Linked DNA regions of Chlorobaculum parvum NCIB 8327. The protein of the gene in region 1 interacts with the protein of each later gene in a pairwise test. Links are inferred from orthologs where the notes say so. Each region holds a gene or a part of one and is shown on either strand. Other genes may lie near its edges.

The links.
Region 2: the proteins of ribD (region 1) and accC interact in binary tests that used the Escherichia coli proteins (3 or more experiments, as listed by UniProt). The link is inferred for Chlorobaculum parvum NCIB 8327 from one-to-one orthologs.

Annotation. Positions count from the first base shown.
Region 1 is NC_011027.1:752,306-769,166, reverse strand. Bases 6,353-9,277 are described here. They hold ribD (bifunctional diaminohydroxyphosphoribosylaminopyrimidine deaminase/5-amino-6-(5-phosphoribosylamino)uracil reductase RibD), read right to left. Parts: upstream 8,411-9,277; coding sequence 7,295-8,410; downstream 6,353-7,294. Other genes in these bases: CPAR_RS03640 (NFACT RNA binding domain-containing protein), read left to right, coding at 9,076-9,277; CPAR_RS03645 (deoxycytidylate deaminase), read right to left, coding at 8,425-8,946; CPAR_RS03655 (DoxX family protein), read right to left, coding at 6,827-7,225; CPAR_RS03660 (ABC-F family ATP-binding cassette domain-containing protein), read right to left, coding at 6,353-6,582. Also shown: CPAR_RS03685 (B12-binding domain-containing radical SAM protein), read right to left, coding at 1-287; CPAR_RS11135 (hypothetical protein), read right to left, coding at 694-849; CPAR_RS03680 (sll1863 family stress response protein), read right to left, coding at 895-1,185; CPAR_RS03675 (hypothetical protein), read right to left, coding at 1,271-1,939; CPAR_RS03670 (YXWGXW repeat-containing protein), read right to left, coding at 2,378-2,818; CPAR_RS10965 (lmo0937 family membrane protein), read right to left, coding at 3,031-3,180; CPAR_RS03665 (DNA alkylation repair protein), read right to left, coding at 3,743-4,441; more of CPAR_RS03660, read right to left, coding at 4,678-6,352; more of CPAR_RS03640, read left to right, coding at 9,278-10,698; CPAR_RS03635 (acyl-CoA thioesterase), read left to right, coding at 10,872-11,240; CPAR_RS03630 (LptF/LptG family permease), read right to left, coding at 11,261-12,583; CPAR_RS03625 (hypothetical protein), read left to right, coding at 12,856-13,512; CPAR_RS03620 (RNB domain-containing ribonuclease), read right to left, coding at 13,557-15,020; preprotein translocase subunit SecG, read right to left, coding at 15,383-15,757; CPAR_RS03605 (DUF2905 domain-containing protein), read left to right, coding at 15,845-16,096; imidazoleglycerol-phosphate dehydratase HisB, read left to right, coding at 16,124-16,708; rny (ribonuclease Y), read right to left, coding at 16,783-16,861. UniProt on the Escherichia coli protein: Converts 2,5-diamino-6-(ribosylamino)-4(3h)-pyrimidinone 5'-phosphate into 5-amino-6-(ribosylamino)-2,4(1h,3h)-pyrimidinedione 5'-phosphate.
Region 2 is NC_011027.1:2,068,688-2,071,596, reverse strand. It holds accC (acetyl-CoA carboxylase biotin carboxylase subunit), read right to left. Parts: upstream 2,173-2,909; coding sequence 829-2,172; downstream 1-828. Other genes in the region: efp (elongation factor P), read right to left, coding at 2,725-2,909; accB (acetyl-CoA carboxylase biotin carboxyl carrier protein), read right to left, coding at 2,193-2,672; rpoC (DNA-directed RNA polymerase subunit beta'), read left to right, coding at 1-371. UniProt on the Escherichia coli protein: This protein is a component of the acetyl coenzyme A carboxylase complex; first, biotin carboxylase catalyzes the carboxylation of the carrier protein and then the transcarboxylase transfers the carboxyl group to form malonyl-CoA.

The DNA.
Region 1 (16,861 bases):
ACCAGTTTTATGCCGACATTATGGCATCGCTCAATCACTTCCTTTGCAGACTTCTGCTGAACAGCCATTGCGCTGATAAAAACCATATCAGCCCATAAAAGATCTTTTGCTTTAAGCGGACTTACATTGAGATCAAGAAGCTTTCGGCCCCACTGTTCAGGAAGCATCGACGCTATGGTTAGCAATCCAAGAGGTGGTAAAGCAGCTTTCTTGCCGACAAATTTCAGCGCATGCTTAAAGCTCCAGAACGTATCTGGAAATTCAGGATAGATGAGCAGAACGTTCATCGAAGTAGACTTTTATCTTCAGAAAAGTAACGCGTCATGACTATAAGCCACAATAACCTAAACAATTTTATAATAACCGCTTAACATGACGTTGACCAGCAAGTCAGACCTCATCTGCCAAGCTTTCTATCAGCGACAGGCACATTGTTTCGTATTTGTTACCTACGGCATCCTCACTGAGCCCCATAGTGATTCTGGACGGCATTGACAGGGCGCCGTCATGGATTGGTTCAGCGATTCGAAAAGCAACGTCATCAGGTATTTGAAATCTTCATCTCAAGGCTATGAAATACAATGCTTTTAGGAGGAAGATTTAGAATGTCAGCAGTCGAACGATAAATCCTGGCTGCTAACATTCAATCTTTTGCGCTCAATAAGCATCGTCCTCAAAACGCTTGATAAATAGCTAAGGCCTTGTTGGATTTTCATTTGAATTACCAACGATATCTTTGTTGCTTTTTGAGGCATCCTGATTGGATGATCCTTTTATTGAGCCTTTGTATGTTGTTGTGCATCCGAAAATTGCCAGCAACATAATTACCAACAATGCATAGATTTTCATGATAAGCTCCTTTAGTTTATTTTATTGCCAATCAAAGCATCATCCTCAATCCTTAAACTTTTCCGCAACATCATGAATGGCTTTGCGTAATCCATTCATTGCCTTTTCAACGCCATCCTTCAATTTTTCCCAACCATCCTCTCCCGCCTCGCCCAATTCCTTCAACCTGGCCTTTGCCGTTTCAACACCATGCTCAAGCTCGTCGAGATGTTTGGCATATTTGATACGAGTATCGGCAGTAAAATTCTTCGCTTTGGCCTTGAATTCAGCGACTCTGGCGTGCGCGATCTCCAGTTCTGCTTCAGCCTTTTGTTTGTAGGCATCTTTCGTGTTCATCACAATTCTCCTTTATTCTTTTAATTGCCATTCATTGCACCATCATTCCTGAGACACACAAAATAAGTCTATAGTAACCTTTGTTTCAGAAGCCCACAGCTTTCGACAAGGGACAATAATTAAACAGATTGCCATTGCCGACCTGTTTGCGCCCCCAGGATAACCACATTCTTATTGTTTCGAGAGACTCTCCTGTTATTTCAGAAATATCACGATGTTTAAGGCAGGATATCTCAGACAGCAGAACCGAGAGCTTTATATCCTCAAACCATCGCAAAAATGATTGCGTAAAATTATTTTCTGCTCGGTACAGATTATTCGTAAAACCGGAAATAAGTTCAACTCCAATACTATCGAAATAACAGTTTCTGAACATTTTGATAACCTCTTTTTCAGAGCTTTCAATATCGACATTCAGATATACCCTGTTTAAAAGATCACTCGCAGATTTTTCAGAGCTTGTCATCCAATAAGCAAGACTATATATATCATCCATCAAGTCAATTGGCATTTTTTTCACATCAATCATGGTTCCTCCATCGGCTAACGTTATGCTATACATAGAATAAAGCTCTCTTTCCCTTCCCCTAATCTGCTCGTTTATCGTTCTCGCCTTTTTTCCCATCTTTGTCATCACTCTTTCTTGACGGCTCCGAGACCTTCCGACCCTCTGGAATTCTGTTTGGTTGTTCCTGGAGCTGCCTGCCCTCTGGTGCCTTGTACTTTTTCTCGAGTAATCTCCTTCGGCCATCATCGTTGCGTTGATACCTGTTATTTCGCCAGTCAGACCGACGATACTCTATGTCGCGGTACCTGCGAATATCCTCCCAGCGGTGTCTTCTTATCCTTAAAGGAATCCGGGCGTTCTGGATGAAAAACCACGGCCCGCGATAACTATAGGAACGGTACCAGCGACCGGCATGGTACAAATAGTAGCGGTTCCCGTAGTAGATTATGTCGTATGGACTGCCGCTGGTGCATTGACCGATGGAACACCAAGAAGCATTCCCGCAATGACAGCACTCAACCCTATGTACTTTTTCATGGTGATTCTTCCGTTAACCTTTTTCCCATCAAAACTTGCCCTTTCATTGACGTCATGGGACTTGCAAACCAAATCTGTTTATCGCCTCAGAGCAGGGCGAAATACGCTTGCAATCTGTAACAGTTACAAGCGTATTTCGTCCCGGCGCTACCTCCGGTTGTCGTCGCGTCGCTGATCCATATTATTCCGGTTATCGTTGCGTCGCTGATCCATGTTATTCCGGTTGTCGTGTCTCCTGTACTCGACGTCGCGGTATCTGCGTATATCCTCGATGCGATGACGTCTTATCCGGTCTGGCAACCTGCTCTCCTTGATATATACCCATGGCCCCCGGTAATCAGGTGATCTGTACCAGCCGCCATCCTGGTAGAGGTAATACAGGTTGTCGTAGCTGATAATATCATAGGGGCTGCCTACAGATATTGAAAATCCCTGATCGGTCAGGTAGATAAAATCAGGGTGTGAACTGATCACAATGGAGGGACCTCCTCTCCTGTTCGACATAGCCTGTGCATTGTTGGCATTTGCAGTAAAACTTACGAATGCCATCACGACGCTTGCTGTTGCAAGACAAATACTTTTTCTCATTATCATCTCCTGCTAACATGTTTTTTATCAAAAACTTTCCAGATCGCTCCATCAGCCAACAATCCCTCATCACACACAGTCCACTATCGTTTTTCATCTCGATTCGGAGGATCGGCGTAATGCCTCATTCTCTTCTCATCACGCCGATCGCGCTCATACCAGTGGCTGACCTGCTGATGCAACGACCTGCTTTGCTGAATTCAGTCATCACATCACAAAATCCGTCGTCCTTGAATGAGACGAATCACAATCACCACGATCGCAATAACGAGAAGTATATGAATCAGCCCTCCCATGGTGTAAGAGGTTACCAATCCAAGCAGCCAGAGGATTATCAATATGATGGCAATGGTCTCAAGCATTTTACACCGTCCCTTTGTTTTCATTGAAAAATCGTTATGCCCGCATCTGATCGACGAGAGTGAAGCGGACTGAACAACAGCGAGCAAACAAAAAAATGCAGTAATAAAAAGCAATAATCACGTTTCGAGGCGCCCTATGAAAAAGACGATAAACACCTCCTGCCTCAACAAATAACTCATTGTTGCGCAAGCGATTAAACAATAATGTACTGGGTACTGATTGTATCAAATGACTTGTTCATTTGATACGGAACTGTGGATGGCACAAGTTCAAGTAAGAGATATGACGTAAGTGGTCAGATACTTAGATCTTGTTCGTAAATAAATTTGATGGTGCTACAGAACTCTATCAGGAACAACTCCAGTCGCTATGAGTTCGTTTTTTATACGGTTTTGCTCAATAAAAATGGACACAATCAATGGCTCCAGCAAAGAGCATCTTATTTACGAACAAGTTCTTAGAGCCACGTCAGGCTTTCTACTGCTCACTGTTTTATTTAAACAGCGTAAGAAGTCATAAAAGTTCCCCTGTAAAAAGAACCATCCTCTCGCTGCTCGGCACTTAGCGCTTTTTCAGATAGGCCAGCCGCTCCTCCTCTGGAAAACGCTCGATAGCATACCGAAGCATGGTGCGCGGCATGACTGTGGCATACTCTTCGAGGAAGGCTTCGAGCTGGGGCTGATCGCGCTTGCCGACTTCACGGAGCATCCACCCGGTGGCTTTGTGGAGCAGCTCTTCGGGGTCGGCGAGCAGGCGTTCGGCGAGAATGAGAGTATCGGTAAAATTGTTGTCGCGGATAAAGTGAAAGGTGGAAACGATGGCGATGCGGCGCTCCCAGAGATTCGAGGACTCGACGAAGCGGTAGAGCGGCGAGCGATCGCGGGTCTGCAGGTGGCGGCCGACGATGTGCGGGCAAGAGACATCGACCAGATCCCAGTTGTTGACGCGGTCGCTTCGTGAGCAGTAGAAGTCGTACAGCTCTTCCCTGCCGCTTTCGCTCGACGCGCGATAGCGCTCCATGAGCAGCAACAAAGCAAGCATCCGGTCTTCATGCCACGGCGATTCGAGCAGCTCTGAGATCACCTCGATGCCCGCGTGCCGGAACTCCCGGCAAAGTTTACGCAACACCGGCACGCGAATCCCGCGAAACCGGTCGCCCTCGCCATACTCGCCGGGGCCGGTCTTGAAAAAGCCTCGAAGAATTGCCGCCGTAGGCAAGTCAGCGAGCGCTTCGAGGCGAGTGTTGATTGTCGAGATCATGGCGGGTTGTGCGTTTTGTGCGAAGAATGGGTCTTAAAGGACGATTGGGAGTAAGAAAAGACGACGATACAGCGCAGGGTGCTGATTTTGTTAAGCGCGATATTCTTCGGCATTCCCAAATGGGCAACCGCAAGGGTTGCCCCTACAAATTCCCGGTAATCTCCCGCAAGGGCGAACACACAGGTTCGCCCCTACGACACCGTTTCATTTCCCGTCCACGCCGTCCACGCTTCCCGTCACGCCAGCTCTGCCAACTCGCCCCAGCGCTCCATGTCGCTTTCGAGCTTCTCCTGAATCTTGTGCAGTTCGTCACCCAGCCTTTGTACCGCCTCGAAGTCAGAACCGGCGGCGGAGAGTTCGGCGTTGATCGCTTCCTGACGCTCTTCGGCTTCGGCGATGGCCTGCTCGAGTTGCTCAAGTTCGCGCTTCTCCTTGCTGTTGAGTTTGCGCTGCTTGGGCGATGATGTCGGCTTCGGCGACTCGGACGCGGGTTTTGCGGCGGGCGCGGGCTTGGGCTTGGCGGCCTGCTCTTCGGCAGCGGTGGCGGCTTTCATTTCGAGATAGACGCTGTAGTTGCCTGGATAGCGGCGCACAATGCCGTCGCCCTCGAAGGCGAAAATGTGCTCGACGGTGCGGTCGAGGAAGTAGCGGTCGTGGCTGACGACGACGAGGCACCCCGGAAAGGTGTCGAGGTAGTCTTCGAGCACGCGCAGGGTGGGGATGTCGAGGTCGTTGGTCGGCTCGTCGAGCAGGAGCACGTTCGGTGCTCCGATGAGCTGACGCAGCAGGTAGAGCCGCCGCCGCTCGCCGCCGGAGAGGTTGCCGATGGGATTGTACTGCGCCGACGGGGCGAAGAGGAACCGTTCAAGCATTTTGGCCGCCGAGACCAGCGTGCCGTCCTTCGTTTTGATCTGCTCGGCCTCCTCCTTGATGTACTCGATGACGCGCTTTTCGTCGTCGAGGTAACGGCTTTCCTGATCGTAGTAGCCGATTTTGACCGTCGGGCCGATCTCGATGCGCCCGCTGTCGGGCTTCGTGCGTCCGGCGATCATTTCGAGCAGCGTGGTCTTGCCGGAACCGTTCGGGCCGATGATGCCGATGCGGTCGCCCTTTTCGAGCAGGTAGTCGAACGAGCGAAGCAGCTTCTTCTCGCCCCACGATTTCGAGACGTCGTGAAACTCGACGATCTTGTTGCCGAGCCGTTCCGCGCCGAAGCCGATCTCCATCTCCTGTTTCTGCTCTTTTTTCGGCGCATAGACCAGCGTTTCGGCTCGCTGCAAGCGCGCTTTCTGTTTGGTGGTGCGGGCCTTAGCGCCGGTGCGCATCCATTCGAGTTCCTGCTTGGCGAGTGCGTTGCGCTTGCACTCGTCGCGAATCTCCTGCGCCTCCTCTTCCTCCTTCTGAACGAGGTAGCTCGCGTAGCCGCCGGTGTAGGTTTTGGCCGTTTTGCCGTCCAGTTCGATCATACGGGTGGCAACGCGGTCGAGGAAGTAGCGGTCGTGCGTGATGAGAATCACCGCCCCGGCGTAGCGGCGGATGTAGCTTTCGAGCCACTCGACGCTGTCGGCATCGAGGTGGTTGGTCGGCTCGTCGAGAATCAGCGCGTCGCTCGGCACCACAAGGGCGTGGGCGAGCGCGACGCGCTTGCGCTGGCCGCCGGAGAGCGTGCCCATTTTCGCCGTCAGATCGTTCAGGCCGAGCTTGCCGAGCACCGCCTTGGCGTTCGACTCCAGCTCCCACGCGCCCTTCACGTCGAGTTCATGCGACAGGTGCGTCACCTTCTCGATCAGCGCGGTCTGGTCACCGTCTGCATGGTCGAGCGCCTCAAGAGCCAGTTCGTACTCGCAGATCAGCGCCATGACTTTATCGCCCGACTTCAGCACCGCTTCGAGCACGGTATCGTCCGCGTCGTACGGCGAGACCTGCGGCAGGTAGGAGATTTTCTTTTCCTTCGACACCATCACCCTCCCGGTGTCGGGCGTCTCGCTGCCGGCCAGAATTTTCATCAGCGTACTCTTGCCACTGCCGTTCGCGCCGATGATGCCCACCTTGTCGCGGTCATCGATGCCGAACGACACATCCGTGAACAGCGTTTTCAACCCGTACGTCTTGCCAATCCCCTCGACCGTCAGAAGAACCATGCCCCATCCTGTTTAGCGCTAAAAAAGGATTCAATATAACGCAAATGCCCACCGATTCCCCTGCTCCTGCGCAATCAAGCATCGATCACCGTTTCACTCGTGAATAACGTGGCCATTCACTTGTCGTATGTCTGGTAAGTTGATCTGATGCGAAACCGCAAAAAAAAGAAAGCCATCCCGTCCTGAGAGGGGCTCGGACGGAATGGCAATCAATCGCAGCGGGTGGAAAAAGGGAAGGCCCTGCTCAGTTCCATTTACCCGGCTTCGCGACGCCGTAACGACCCGCGCCGAGAAAAGCCACGGCAAGAGCACCAAAGAAGTAGAAGGCCTGAAGTTCGAGTGCGTAGCCACCGTGCGGACCAAGCGAGGCGAGCTGGCCCATGTGGACGAGCCAGACAGCCATGCCCATCAGGAAAGCCTGAATGAGCGCGGCAGGCCGGGTGTAAAGCCCCAACACGATGAGCAACGGAGCCACCACCTCGCCGACAGGCACGCCCAGAACCAGCAGCCAGGGCAAATGCGCATCTTTGAGCTTCGAGATGATAAAGCTGTAGCCATAGATCAGCTTGTGCACGCCGTGAAAGAGCATAAGCCCCCCGACGCACAAACGCAGAATCAGTTTACCAAGATCGTCGTTCTTCATGAATCCTCCGGAAAAAGCGTTTACACTCTCTCGATTGTTGTTGCCGTTACGTTTGAAAAAATCCTGCCATCAGCGTACCGGATAGGCTTCGACCAGCAGGTCTTCGCCGAACCTCTCGACTCGCGTGAAACTGAGCTTTGTGGCCATGTCGGGACGAATGACGTCGAGTGGCCCGAATGAGGGCAACCCATCGTCACCAAAGAGTTTCGGAGCAATGAACACGTAGTACTTGTCCACGATTCCAGACCTGACCATCGCGGCCGACAACCGGCTGCCGCCTTCGACCATCACCGAGAGCACCCGCCGACGGTGCAGCTCCGCAAACACCTGCGCGAGATCGAGGGTGCCTTCAGACTGGCCGATTAGAACCACCTCGACGCCTCGTGCTTCGAGCTGGCTGACCAACACAGGCTCAGCCTCATCTCGAAGTGCGAAGACAAGCGTTTTGGCCGCATCGTTAAAAATCCGGAACTCGTGCGGCACCTGAAGCCGGGGATCGAGCAGCACGCGAAGCGGTTGGCGGCCAGCGCAGAAGCGAACGGTCAGCTCGGCGTCATCGGCCAGCGCAGTCGAAGCGCCGCACAGCACGGCGTCATACGCGCATCGCAGCCGGTGCACCTCGCACCTCGACGCTTCGCCGGTGATCCACTTCGACGCGCCAAGCGAGGTGGCGATACGCCCGTCGAGCGTTTGCGCTGTCTTGAGCGCCACAAACGGTCGGCCCTTGCGATGCGAGGTCATGAACGCCTCGTTGAGCCGCTCCGACTCCGCTTCGAGTACGCCAACCGTCACTTCGACGCCCGCCTCCCGGAGCCGGGCAATCCCTTTGCCAGCCACTTTCTTGTGCGGGTCGAGGCAACCAACGACAACGCGCGGAATGCACTTTTCAACGATCAGGTCGGCGCACGGCGGCGTCTTGCCGTGGTGCGAACACGGCTCCAGATTGACGTACAGCGTCGATTGCCGGAGCAGCGCCTCATCCTCGACCGACGCGATGGCGTGCGGCTCGGCGTGCGGCCCACCGTACTTCTGGTGCCACCCCTCGCCGATGACACGCCCGTCATGGACGATCACCGAACCGACCATCGGATTCGGACTCACGCTGCCCGCGCCGCGCTCGGCCAGTTCAAGGCATCGCCGCATGTGGCCTTCGTCCTCCGGACGCATCCCCACATTTGGATTCATCGCGCCGTCCCCCTTCAGCAGTTTTCGGCGTGCACCTGCACCAGCTTGATACCCGACAGGCGCAACAGCTCGGCGATGTGCTCGATCTTGTAGGGCTTGTCGTAATAAATGGTTTTGATGCCCACGTTAATGAGCACCTTCAGGCAGTGGATGCAGGGGCTGGCGGTGATGTAAATATCGGCATCTTTTATCGATACACCGTGCTTGGCGGCCTGTGCGATGGCGTTGATTTCGGCGTGAATCGTGTTGACGCAGTTCTCCTCGACGGTGCCGTCGGGATGGGTACTGCGGTAGATTTTGCAGTTGGTCTCGTTGCAGTGCGGCAGTCCGGAAGGCGCGCCGTTGTAGCCGGTCGAGAGGATGTTGTTGTCGCGCACGATCACCGCACCGATGTGCCCCCGCGTGCAGGTCGCCCGGCGTGAAATGAGGTGCGCTACGCACATGAAATATTCGTGCCACCCGAGCCGCGCCTGCTCACCAGCGCCATTTTCGCCTCGCGAACTGCAACCACAACCGCTTTTGCTTTCTTCCTGCATAGTTATCTTCTTTTTAGATTGTTTCAGGAAAATAGAGTAAAGAAAGCGGCTGCGCAATATTTTTGAACGGCTGAGCCTTCTCCCTCATCTTCTTGCTTGGCAACAATTTGCGAGATCGATTTTTCAGACATGCTCAGAAGTTATTTCACCCTCTACCATATCGCCGACGAGCTGCATGAACGGCTGGCAGGCGGCTACCTGTTCGAGATTCACTCGCAGCAGAAAAACGAGGTCATGCTGGCCTTCGTCACCCCGGACGGCCGACACGAGCAGCTCGTCGTCACGGTGCGCTCGCCGCACTTTTCGCTGCACATGCAGGAAGGGCTGAACCGCAAACGCCGCAACACAGCCGGGCTCATGAAGGAGGTGTATGAGCGGCAGGTCACAGGCGTAGCGATCTCGCCCGCCGACCGGCAGATCAGCTTTGAGCTGGACGATGGCCACGCCATCGTGCTGCGCATGTTCAGCGCCGAAACCAACGTGCTGCTGGTGCGCGACGGCAAGATCGTCGAGACCTTCAAGGAGGGACGGAAACTGGAAAATACACCGTTTGAGGAGACAAGCGCTGACATACCGTACTTCAGAGCGCTGGAAACTCTCGCCAACGATCCAGAACTGTTTGTGCGAAAACTAAAAGAGGCAGGAGAGGACGAACCACTCGACCGGCGATTGCTGACAGCGCTGCCAGGCTTTGATCGCAAGCTGGTGCGGCGACTGCTCGACGTGGCGGAAAGCAAAGAGCCGGAGCAGCTCCATCGGACTTTCGTCGCGCTCTTTTACGACCTGACCTCCCCTGCTCCGTGCGTCATCGAACGCCTCGGCGAGCCGCCGCGCTTCTCGCTGTTTGAGCCGCTCGACGACGGGCCATTCACGCCCTTCGAGAGCGTGCTCGACGCGATCAACCACTACAGCCGCAAAATGTACCGCCACCTGCGCCAGCAGGAAAAGGTGACCTCAGTGAAACGGGAGCTGAGCGCAAAAATCGGCAAGATCGAAAAAGAGCTGGCCTCGGCCGACAAGCACGATCCGGAAGAGCTTGCGCAACAGTACGAAACCTACGGCCACCTGCTGACCGGCGCAATCGGAACCGCGGAGCCTTCCGGCGACTCGATCACGGTGCCGAACCTCTTTGACCCCGGCTCGTCTGACGTGACGATTCCGCTCAAGCCACGCATCAACCTTCAGGAAAACGCCGCCTGGTACTTCACGCAGGCGACGAAAAATCGCAAACGCATCCAAGCCAACAAGCTCCGCCACGCCGAACTCAACAGGGAGCTCGACGATCTGCGGCAGAAACTCCAAGCGCTTGACCACGCTACCGGTTCGCCGGAAAGCCTGCGAAGGCTGCTTGAAACCTCCGGCAGCAAATCCGACAAGGACCAGCACCGGAAGCAGGAAAAAAAGCACCCGTTCCGCGCCATTCCGCTTGGCCCCAACATCAACCTCTACATCGGCAAAAGCGCCGCGAACAACGAAAAGCTCACCTTCGGCTTCGCCAAACCCAACGACATCTGGCTCCACGCCCGCGGAGCCTCCGGCTCGCACTGCGTGCTCAAAGGCGCAGGCATGCACAACCTGTCAGAAATTCAACGCGCCGCCGAAATCGCCGCTTGGCACTCCTCGGCCAAACACTCCGAACTGGTCCCGGTGATGTACACCGAAAAGAAGTATGTCAAAAAAGACCGCAAAAGTCCCGGCAGCGTCATTCTCGAGCGCGAAAAGGTCGTGATGGTGAAGCCGATGAAGGAGTGAAAAATAGTTGGCAACTGATCGTTGATGGTTGAAAATGTAGGGGGATCCCTTGCGGTTGCCTGGAACCGCGCAAGCACGGAACTTTGTACTTGAAAATCTACATTGTTCCTGTTACCACAGTAAACCCAGGACGACCGGGTGGCCGCACTTAAAAAATTCTTATCAATACACTTATGGAAACGCACAAGCTCGTCATGCCGGAACACCTGAACCATTACGGGTTCCTGTTCGGCGGAAATCTGCTCAAATGGATCGACGAGGTCAGCTATATCGCCGTTACGCTCGACTACCCCGGCTGCAACTTCGTGACGGTCGGCATGGACAATATCAAGTTCAAGAAAAGCATCCGGCAGGGCACGATCCTTTGTTTCGAATCGAAGAAAAACCACGTCGGCACAACTTCAGTCGAGTATGTTGTGGATGTCACCCGCGAAGAGATCGCCACTGGCGAGAAGGAGCTGGTGTTCACGACGCGGATCACCTTCGTGAGCGTGGATGAAAACGGCAATAAGCGCGCCATCAAGACAGCAACCTTGCGTTGACCGTCAAGCTAACCCCGCGGTCAGCGCGCGGATGCGTTGACCGAATGGCTCAGGCGGTAAAGCATGAAGAGCCCGGCGCAGGTCAGAATCGCATTGGGTAGCCAGACGCTGACCGCCGGTGATAGCAGCCCCTGATCGGCAATCTTTTCACCACCAATCATCAGCACCCAGTAAAGCACAAAAAAGAAGAGCGACAAGGCCGCGCCCGCACCAAATCCGCCTCGACGGGCCATTACACCGAGGGGTGCGCCAACCATCGCGAACACGAGGCAGGCAAACGCCAGCGAGTACTTTTTGTGGTACTCGATCATGTATTTGCGGTAGTCTTCTCGATGCTGCTGCATTTGTTTAAGCTGAACATTCAGGCCGCCGAGCATCGCATCCACGGCTTCGGTAGCCCGGCCAGGCACGACTGGCGGCAGCACCGCAGGCTCTGATCCGGAGCTGTCATGACTGCTCCGAATCCTTTCAACCGCAGCTTTCAGCTCATCTACCCCCTTGACCGCCGAGCGCTCTGCCGCATCTCCCTTCTGCCGAAACTCCTGCGCTACGGCCAGCAGATCAGACGCTGAAAGCTCCTTACCACCACGGCGGCGGCCTTCGTCCGAACGTTCGAAATCGTAACCGGTCGCGTCGAACACATAGCGGTTCTTCGAAAACGACATGGTGCGGTAACGATCCATTGCAGGCAGCCGAAGCTCGTGAATCTGCCCATCTTCAAGCGTCAGCACAAGGTGAGTATTGTCGGGCGTGAACTCGATTTTGCCCCTGGCGGCCAGAATGACCGTGCGCACATCGGGCTGGGCGCGATCGTAAAGCACAATGTCACGAAGCTCGCCGGTTTTGTTATCAACATCACGCGCCATGATGGAGTAGCCCTTGATCATATCCGAAAAGGCGTTCTTGTCGAGCCCCAGCGCCGGTTTCAGGCGGGTGATATCGGCAAAAAGCGCGTTGGCCCGATAGTTGGCTTCGGGCATCAGCACATTGTTGTACCGCTCCATCATCAGCGAAAGAGCGAGTGCGGCCAGCAGCACCGGCGCAACGAGTCGATAGATCGAAATGCCACCTGCGCGCATCACGGTCAGCTCGGAGCTGTTGGTCAGCACGCCGAACGCCATCACGGTGGTCACCAGCACGGCCATCGGCACGGCAAACCCGACCATCCATGCCGACTGCAACAGCACCACCTCGGCGATGATACCGAAATCAAGTCCCTTGCCGATCAGCCGTTCCAGAAACTTGGTCACGAACGACAGAATGAACACCGACATGATGGTGACAAACGCAAAAAAGAAGGTGCCGAGATGCGTCTTGAGAATGTATCGATCGAATATTTTCATCAAAAATCGTTTACGCTGCAAATCGAGCCACGTGCAGCAATATACGGCGCAAGGCTGTGTCTGCAATATCGGTCGCCTCAGAGACCCTCCCCAATACCCTATTCAGCGCTCTCAAGTTCAGACAAATGTAGCAACATCGAAATAATGGTAGACAATACGTAAAATCACCCCTGCACGTTTCAACTATACCTTGAGATTTCGTCAACCTTGGCTACCTTTCAATGGATCATAGTATTGACATCAATTGAACACAAGGAAACCCTGGAGGAATCATGGCAGCATTTGATTTTGGGCAGAAAGTCGATCCTGCGCTTTTCGGGCAGCTCATTGAGAATGGCTATGAGGTCAACACCTCGGATTACGTGCAGAAAGGTTGGGAAATGTTTAAGGAGCACGTCGGCGAATTCGTCGGCTTCACCCTGCTCGTCTTTGCGATATCACTTGCCAGTGCGAAACTGGAAGCGCTCGGCTCACTGCTCTTTTCAGCTCTCGCCGCGCCGCTCTATGCCGGCTACAGTATCGCCGCGTTCAGGCTCATAAACGGCCAGTCGCTCCAGTTCAGCGACTTTTTCAGAGGCTTCAACTACTTCCTGCCGCTTTTTCTTGCCGGACTGGCAAGCGGCATCATTGTCTCGGTCGGGTTCATGCTGCTCATCATTCCCGGCATCTATCTTGCTATCGGCTACATGTTGACCACCTTTCTCATCATCGATCACCGGATGGAGTTCTGGCAGGCGATGGAAACCAGCAGAAAGATCATCACGAAAAACTGGTTCGCCTTTTTCGTCTTTGCCCTTGTGCTCGCACTCATCAATGTGCTTGGTATCCTTGCCCTCGGCGTCGGCCTCCTGATCAGCGCACCGGTAACCTCCTGCGCGGCCGCGATTGCGTACAAGGAGATCGTCGGGTTACATTCTTCAGAGTGGTAAGCTGTCTTTTGACAACCGGTTATGCGAATGACCATGACCGGTTGTCATATCCTTTCAAAATCAATGAACCCCTGTTCGACATCGGCCAAAACAAGCTTTACCTTGATCTTTTTACCAACGCTGACTTTCCCGTAAGTTCTGACCAGACGCCCCTCGGCTGGCGGCGTCAGGATCCTCACCCACGTGCCCCGCTCCGAATGACCGGAGACAACAGCGTCGAAGTGCTGACCGATCATGGTTCCCAGAAGTAACGCGGCTTCAGACTTGCGTACGCGACGCTCCACCTTGCGGGCCGCATCCTCCTGGCGGGTGCAATGAACCGCCAACTCTTCAAGCTCGTCAACGCCATACGGGGACGGGCAGTTGGCCAGAAAAGCCTTGGTCATTCTCAGGGTAATCAGATCGGGATAGCGTCTGTTCGGTGCCGTCGAGTGAGTGTAATCGCGCTCGGCAAGGCCAAAGTGCCCGATGGGTTTCTGCCCCGGAAATTCCACGACGTACTCTCCTGCTCCCATAAGCTTGATGATGGTGAGCGAAAGGTCAGGGAAACGCAATGGATCGGCCTTGTGCCTCACGGCTAGGAATTTTTCGAGCGCTTTTCCGTCGGGCTCACCGGGCAGCGAATAGCCGTACTCCTTGGCCACCTCCACAATGCGCTTCCATCGCTCAGGCGACTTTACCACCCGACGAATCGACGCAACACCCTTTTCAGCAAGAAAATCGGCGGTGCAGGCGTTGGTGGCAATCATGAACTCCTCGATCAGTTGTCGCGCCCGGTTCTTCTCCTGCTGAGTGATGCCAACAACGCGATCCCCTTCGAACACGGCGCGAGGCTGAAAGGTCTCGAATTCCAGAGAACCTTTCGCATGCCGTTGCAACCGTAATTTTTGCGCCACAGCATCCTGACGGCGCAACTGCTCATCCATCCCCGGAACGGCCTTTGCAGCCGCAGGCAGCTCGTCTTTACCATCGATCCAAGCCGAGACAGAATCATACGCGAGTTGAGCCTTGTTCCTCACCCATGCGCGCTCGACCGTCGAGTTGATCAACTCGCCATCAGGGCCGATTTTCATGATGGTGACGATGGCCAGCCGGTTCTGATCGGGATTGAGGGAGGTCAGGTCGGTGGAAAGACGCAAGGGCAGCATCGGAAAGACTTTAGCTGACGTATAGACGGAGGTGGTATTTGTCCGTGCGTGGCCATCGATCGGCGAGCCTTTTTTCACCAGCGTATCGACGTCAGCGATAGCCACATAAATGATGGTGGAGGAATCATCCAGCACCTCACAGGCGGTAATCTGGTCCAGATCACGCGAGTCGTCGTTGTCAATCGAACACCAGAGCAACGAGGTCAAATCAAGAATCTCCGAACCATACCCCTCTGTGGGCCCATGCATCGAGCCCAACTGCTGCTTTGCCTGGGGCGAAAAATCGGGATCCAACCCGTTAACCAGCATGGCATCAACAGCGATATTGACGATATCGGCTTTCGTGAATGTTTTGCTCATAGCGCTCCTCGAATACTTACCTCTTTGATGTACACGGCAGCCCGTAAAACAGAAAGATTTGTTCCGGGAGAATACAGGTTTACCGCGGAAACAGCCTACCATTTCAAGGTACACAAATCCCTACGTTTTCGGTGATTAGATAACATCACCGCACGCCAGAGCCGATGACCTTGCCAAAAGAACGGCACAACCAGTCATACATTAAAATGCCTCGCCCACTCTTGCGCCCATAAACGAAAAAAGCCTCACAGACGTTGATCTGTGAGGCTTTGCGACAGTATGGTGCACTCGCAAGGACTCGAACCTTGAACCCACTGATTAAGAGTCAGTTGCTCTACCAATTGAGCTACGAGTGCAGAAGTTTATTGTGCCGGTTCTGTTGGCTGCTGATCCGGAGACGGGAGATTGCCGGTTGCCGGAAGTTCCTGCGGGAGGTTGTTAACGGGGAGAGATGCCGGAACGTCCTTCTGCAGAATGCTGTTCCCGTTACCAGCCTGGTGACGGGCCGGAAGGGTGAACTGGGCGATAAACGAAAGAACCATAACGGCTCCGGCCAAAACAGCCGTAACCTTGCTCAGGAAGTCACCGGTACGCCTGACGCCAAGCGTCTGCACGGTACCCAAGCTTGCAATACCACCGGTAAGACCGCTGCCCGACTTGGGGCTTTGCAGCAGAACCGACACGATCAGCAGGATCGCGGCGATCAGAGCAAGGATGACGATCAATCCGTTGAGCATGTCAGGCCACTTCTGTAAATTCCGAAATTCTCTTTTGCTATCGTATCTTACGATAGTGAGGGCATAATTTAGCAACTTTTGAACAATATGCAAGACCCGTTTTCAGCTATGGGCAAAATGCTCTTTTTTGTCGGAGCTTCGATCGCAGCTCTCGGCTTACTGCTCATGCTGGCCCAGAAATCGGGCGGGAACGGTTGGTTCGGATGGTTCGGAAACCTCCCTCTCGACATTAACATTCAGAAGGAGAATTTCCGTTTCTACTTCCCCATCGGCAGCTCGATTGTACTCTCGATCATCCTGAGCCTGGTCTTCGGCCTCATCACCAAGTTCTTCAGATAATTTCTTTTCATTACAGATTCAGCATCCATGACGCAGCGCATCGCTTCACACTCCCGCAAAACCGCAGAAACCGATATTACGGCCACGGTCAACCTCGACGGCACCGGCACTTCGGCCATAGAAACCGGCGTGGTGTTTCTCGACCACATGCTCACCAGCTTCAGCCGTCACTCGGGCATCGACGTGCAGCTCAGGTGCAGCGGCGACCTCGACGTTGATGACCACCACACGGTGGAAGACGTGGCTCTGGTGCTCGGCAAAGCCATTGAGGAAGCGCTTGGAGACAAAAAAGGCATCGAACGATACGGTTGGGCGATCATTCCGATGGACGAGGCGCTGGCGCGCTGCTCGATCGATCTGGGTGGGCGAAGCTACTGCGTTTTCAAGGCGGAGTTCAGGCGACCGGTCATTCAGGGGCTCTCGACTGAAATGGTGGAACACTTCTTCATCTCGCTCTCCCGAACGATGAACGCCAACCTGCACCTGGCGATCCTTGAAGGTCAGAACACGCATCACCTGATCGAGGCGCTCTTCAAATCGCTCGCCTACGCGATGAAACAGGCAGTCAGAGTCAGCGGCACGAGGATTCCCTCGACCAAGGAGTCGCTATAAAATAGCGCCACGGCGACAAACGAAAAAAGGCGGGAGAACATCCCGCCTTTTGATTTTCAGCCAGTAGCAATCGTTTACTTCGCGAAGGCAACCGAGCGTTTTTCGCGAAGAATGGTCACCTTGATCTGGCCAGGATACTGTGCTTCGGACTCG
Region 2 (2,909 bases), 1.3 Mb from region 1 along the record:
ACAAGCAGCGCGACATCACCAAGCTGAATCGCGAGCTACGCCGCAACAGCAAGTCGCTCATTACTATCGAGCCAGCGCTGCAGGCAACCTCGCATCCGGTGTTACTGGGTATTACCAGCGCCGCCTTGCAGACCGAAAGCGTCATCTCTGCAGCCTCTTTCCAGGAGACCACCAAGGTGCTGACCGATGCAGCCGTGGCTGGCAAGGTCGATCATCTCGCCGGTCTGAAAGAGAATGTTATTGTTGGTAAGCTTATTCCTGCCGGTACCGGATTGCGCAAATACCGCTCAATCAGGCTTCAGTCCAACGAACCTGAAGAGGTCGACGTCATTGAGTCAGCTTCGACTGGAGATGCAGAGGAGGAGAACTAACTGGTAAAGCTGCTTTTAGCTTACGTTATTTCCTGATTACAAAGCCATCCAGCCTATAACGGGCTGGGTGGCTTTTTTGTCAAGTGCTCTTTGTAACGACATCGATTATTCCCTGAGAGGTGCCAGGTAATCTTTCGGATGCGGAAGTACTATTGTTCAGAGATAATGCTGGACGTGCAATAAATGGGATCACTTTTGAGGGAGAGGAGTGTAATGTGTGAGTGCCGTTGGTTCTACAAATGTTGTCTTAGTTTATGTCACAGTTGTAAGCAATGCAATAGCTTTTGAGACCGGAGAAGCTTTTTCGCACATTCTTCTGTTTCACAAAGAGGGGTCAGCAGGGTCAGTGTCTTATCAGTTTGTTGTTGATTTGAAACGGCGGAAAAACGAAAGCCCTGCAAACCATCGAGGTCGCAGGGCTTTACTGTTACGAGCCAGAGCGCTCTGTCGAGAGCGCTTAGTGCTTTTCGTAGCGGAAGCTGTCGAGGAAGCTGGTGTCGAACTCGCCACTCCTGAAGACCGGGTCGTGCATGACCTGCTTGTGGAACGGAATGGTAGTCTTGATGCCCATCACGATGAACTCGTCGAGCGCTCTCGACATGCGGGCGATCGCTTCGTCGCGGGTGTGCGCGGTGACGATGAGTTTGCCGATCATGGAGTCGTAGTTCGACGGCACCACGTAGCTTGCGTAGCAGTGGGAGTCGATTCTGACGCCCGGCCCGCCCGGAGTGTGGAACACCTGCACCTCGCCCGGCGACGGCCTGAACATGTGCTCGGGATCTTCGGCGTTGATGCGGCACTCGATGGAGTGGCCGCGTGGCTCAAACACTTTGCCTTCGAGACTTCCACCAGCGGCGATGCGAATCTGCTCCTTGACCAGATCGACATCGTAGCGCTGCTCGGTCACGGGATGCTCCACCTGGATGCGGGTGTTCATCTCCATGAAGTAGAAGTTCTTGTGCTTGTCGAGCAGGAACTCGATGGTGCCGGCGCCTTCGTAGTTGATCGCCTTGGCGGCGGCCACGGCTGCTTCGCCCATCTTCGTGCGCAGGGCTTCATCGACCACCGGTGAGGGGGTCTCCTCGATCAGCTTCTGGTGGCGGCGCTGCACGGTGCAGTCGCGCTCGCCGAGGTGCAGCACGTTGCCGTGCTGGTCGGCCAGAATCTGAATTTCGATGTGACGAGGATTTTCAAGGAACTTTTCGATATAGACGCCGCTGTTGCCGAACGCCATGCCGGCTTCGCTCTGCGCGGTCTTGAGGTTTTTTTCGAGCTGGCTCTCTTCATGCACCACTCTCATACCCTTGCCGCCGCCACCGGCAGTCGGCTTGATGATGACCGGGTAGCCAATTCTTTTGGCGGTTTCGATTGCGTGACCGACATCCTCGACCAAGCCTTCGCTACCGGGCACCACCGGCACGCCGGCGGCGATCATGGTCGATTTGGCGGTGTTCTTGTCGCCCATCCGGTTGATCATGTCAGCCGATGGGCCGATGAACTTGATATTCGAGGAGTGGCAGACTTCTGAAAAATCGGCGTTCTCGGCAAGGAAGCCGTAACCGGGATGAATGGCGTCAGCGTTGGTGACTTCGGCAGCCGCGATAATGCGCGGGATGTTGAGGTAGCTTTCACGCGAAAGGGGCGGGCCGATGCAGACCGCTTCGTCTGCATACTTGACATGAAGAGAATCGACATCGGCGGTCGAATAGACGGCGACGGTGCAAATGCCCATCTCCCGGCAGGTGTGCATGACCCTTAAGGCGATCTCTCCACGGTTAGCTATGAGTATTTTTTTGAACAAGGTGCAGTACTGGTTGAAAGTTATGGCTTGATTCGGAACAGGACCTGATTGTATTCGACAGGCTGACCGTTTTCAACGAGAATTTCGGCGATGGTTCCGGAACCCTCTGCCTCGATCTCGTTCATGAGCTTCATGGCTTCGATGATGCACAGTACATCGCCAGCCTTGACCTTGTCGCCTTCATTGACAAATGCCTCGGCGTCCGGGGAAGGCGAACGGTAGAACGTGCCCACAATCGGAGAGTGAATGTCAATGAGATCCCCGGCGGCGGCTGGCGCGGCAGAAGCCGGAGCTGGCTGTTCCTGCACGGCTGCAGGTTGTGGCACGGACGGCGCTGCCTGAACGGGTTGCGCCATGGCAGGGGCGGTCGGCAATACAGCCTGGGCTTTCGAGTTGTTTCGTCTCAGCGTGATTTCGGACTCGCCGTTCTTGATGACGACTTCATCAAGAGACGAACCGTTGACAATCTCGATAAGCTGCTGGATTTCCTTGAGGTTCATGAGTGTGGTCTTAAGATTTTTACGCGCAATTCGGTTATGACTGGCAAGTTAATCACTTTTTAACTCTATCCATGTACTCGCCGCTCCGGGTGTCGATGCGGATGATGCTGCCGGTCTGGATAAACATGGGCACGTTCACCTCGGCACCGGTTTCGACGATGGCCGGCTTGGTGCCGCTGGTGGCGCGGTCATCCTTGCTTGCAGGGTTGGTTTCGGTAACCTCCAGTTCAACGAAGG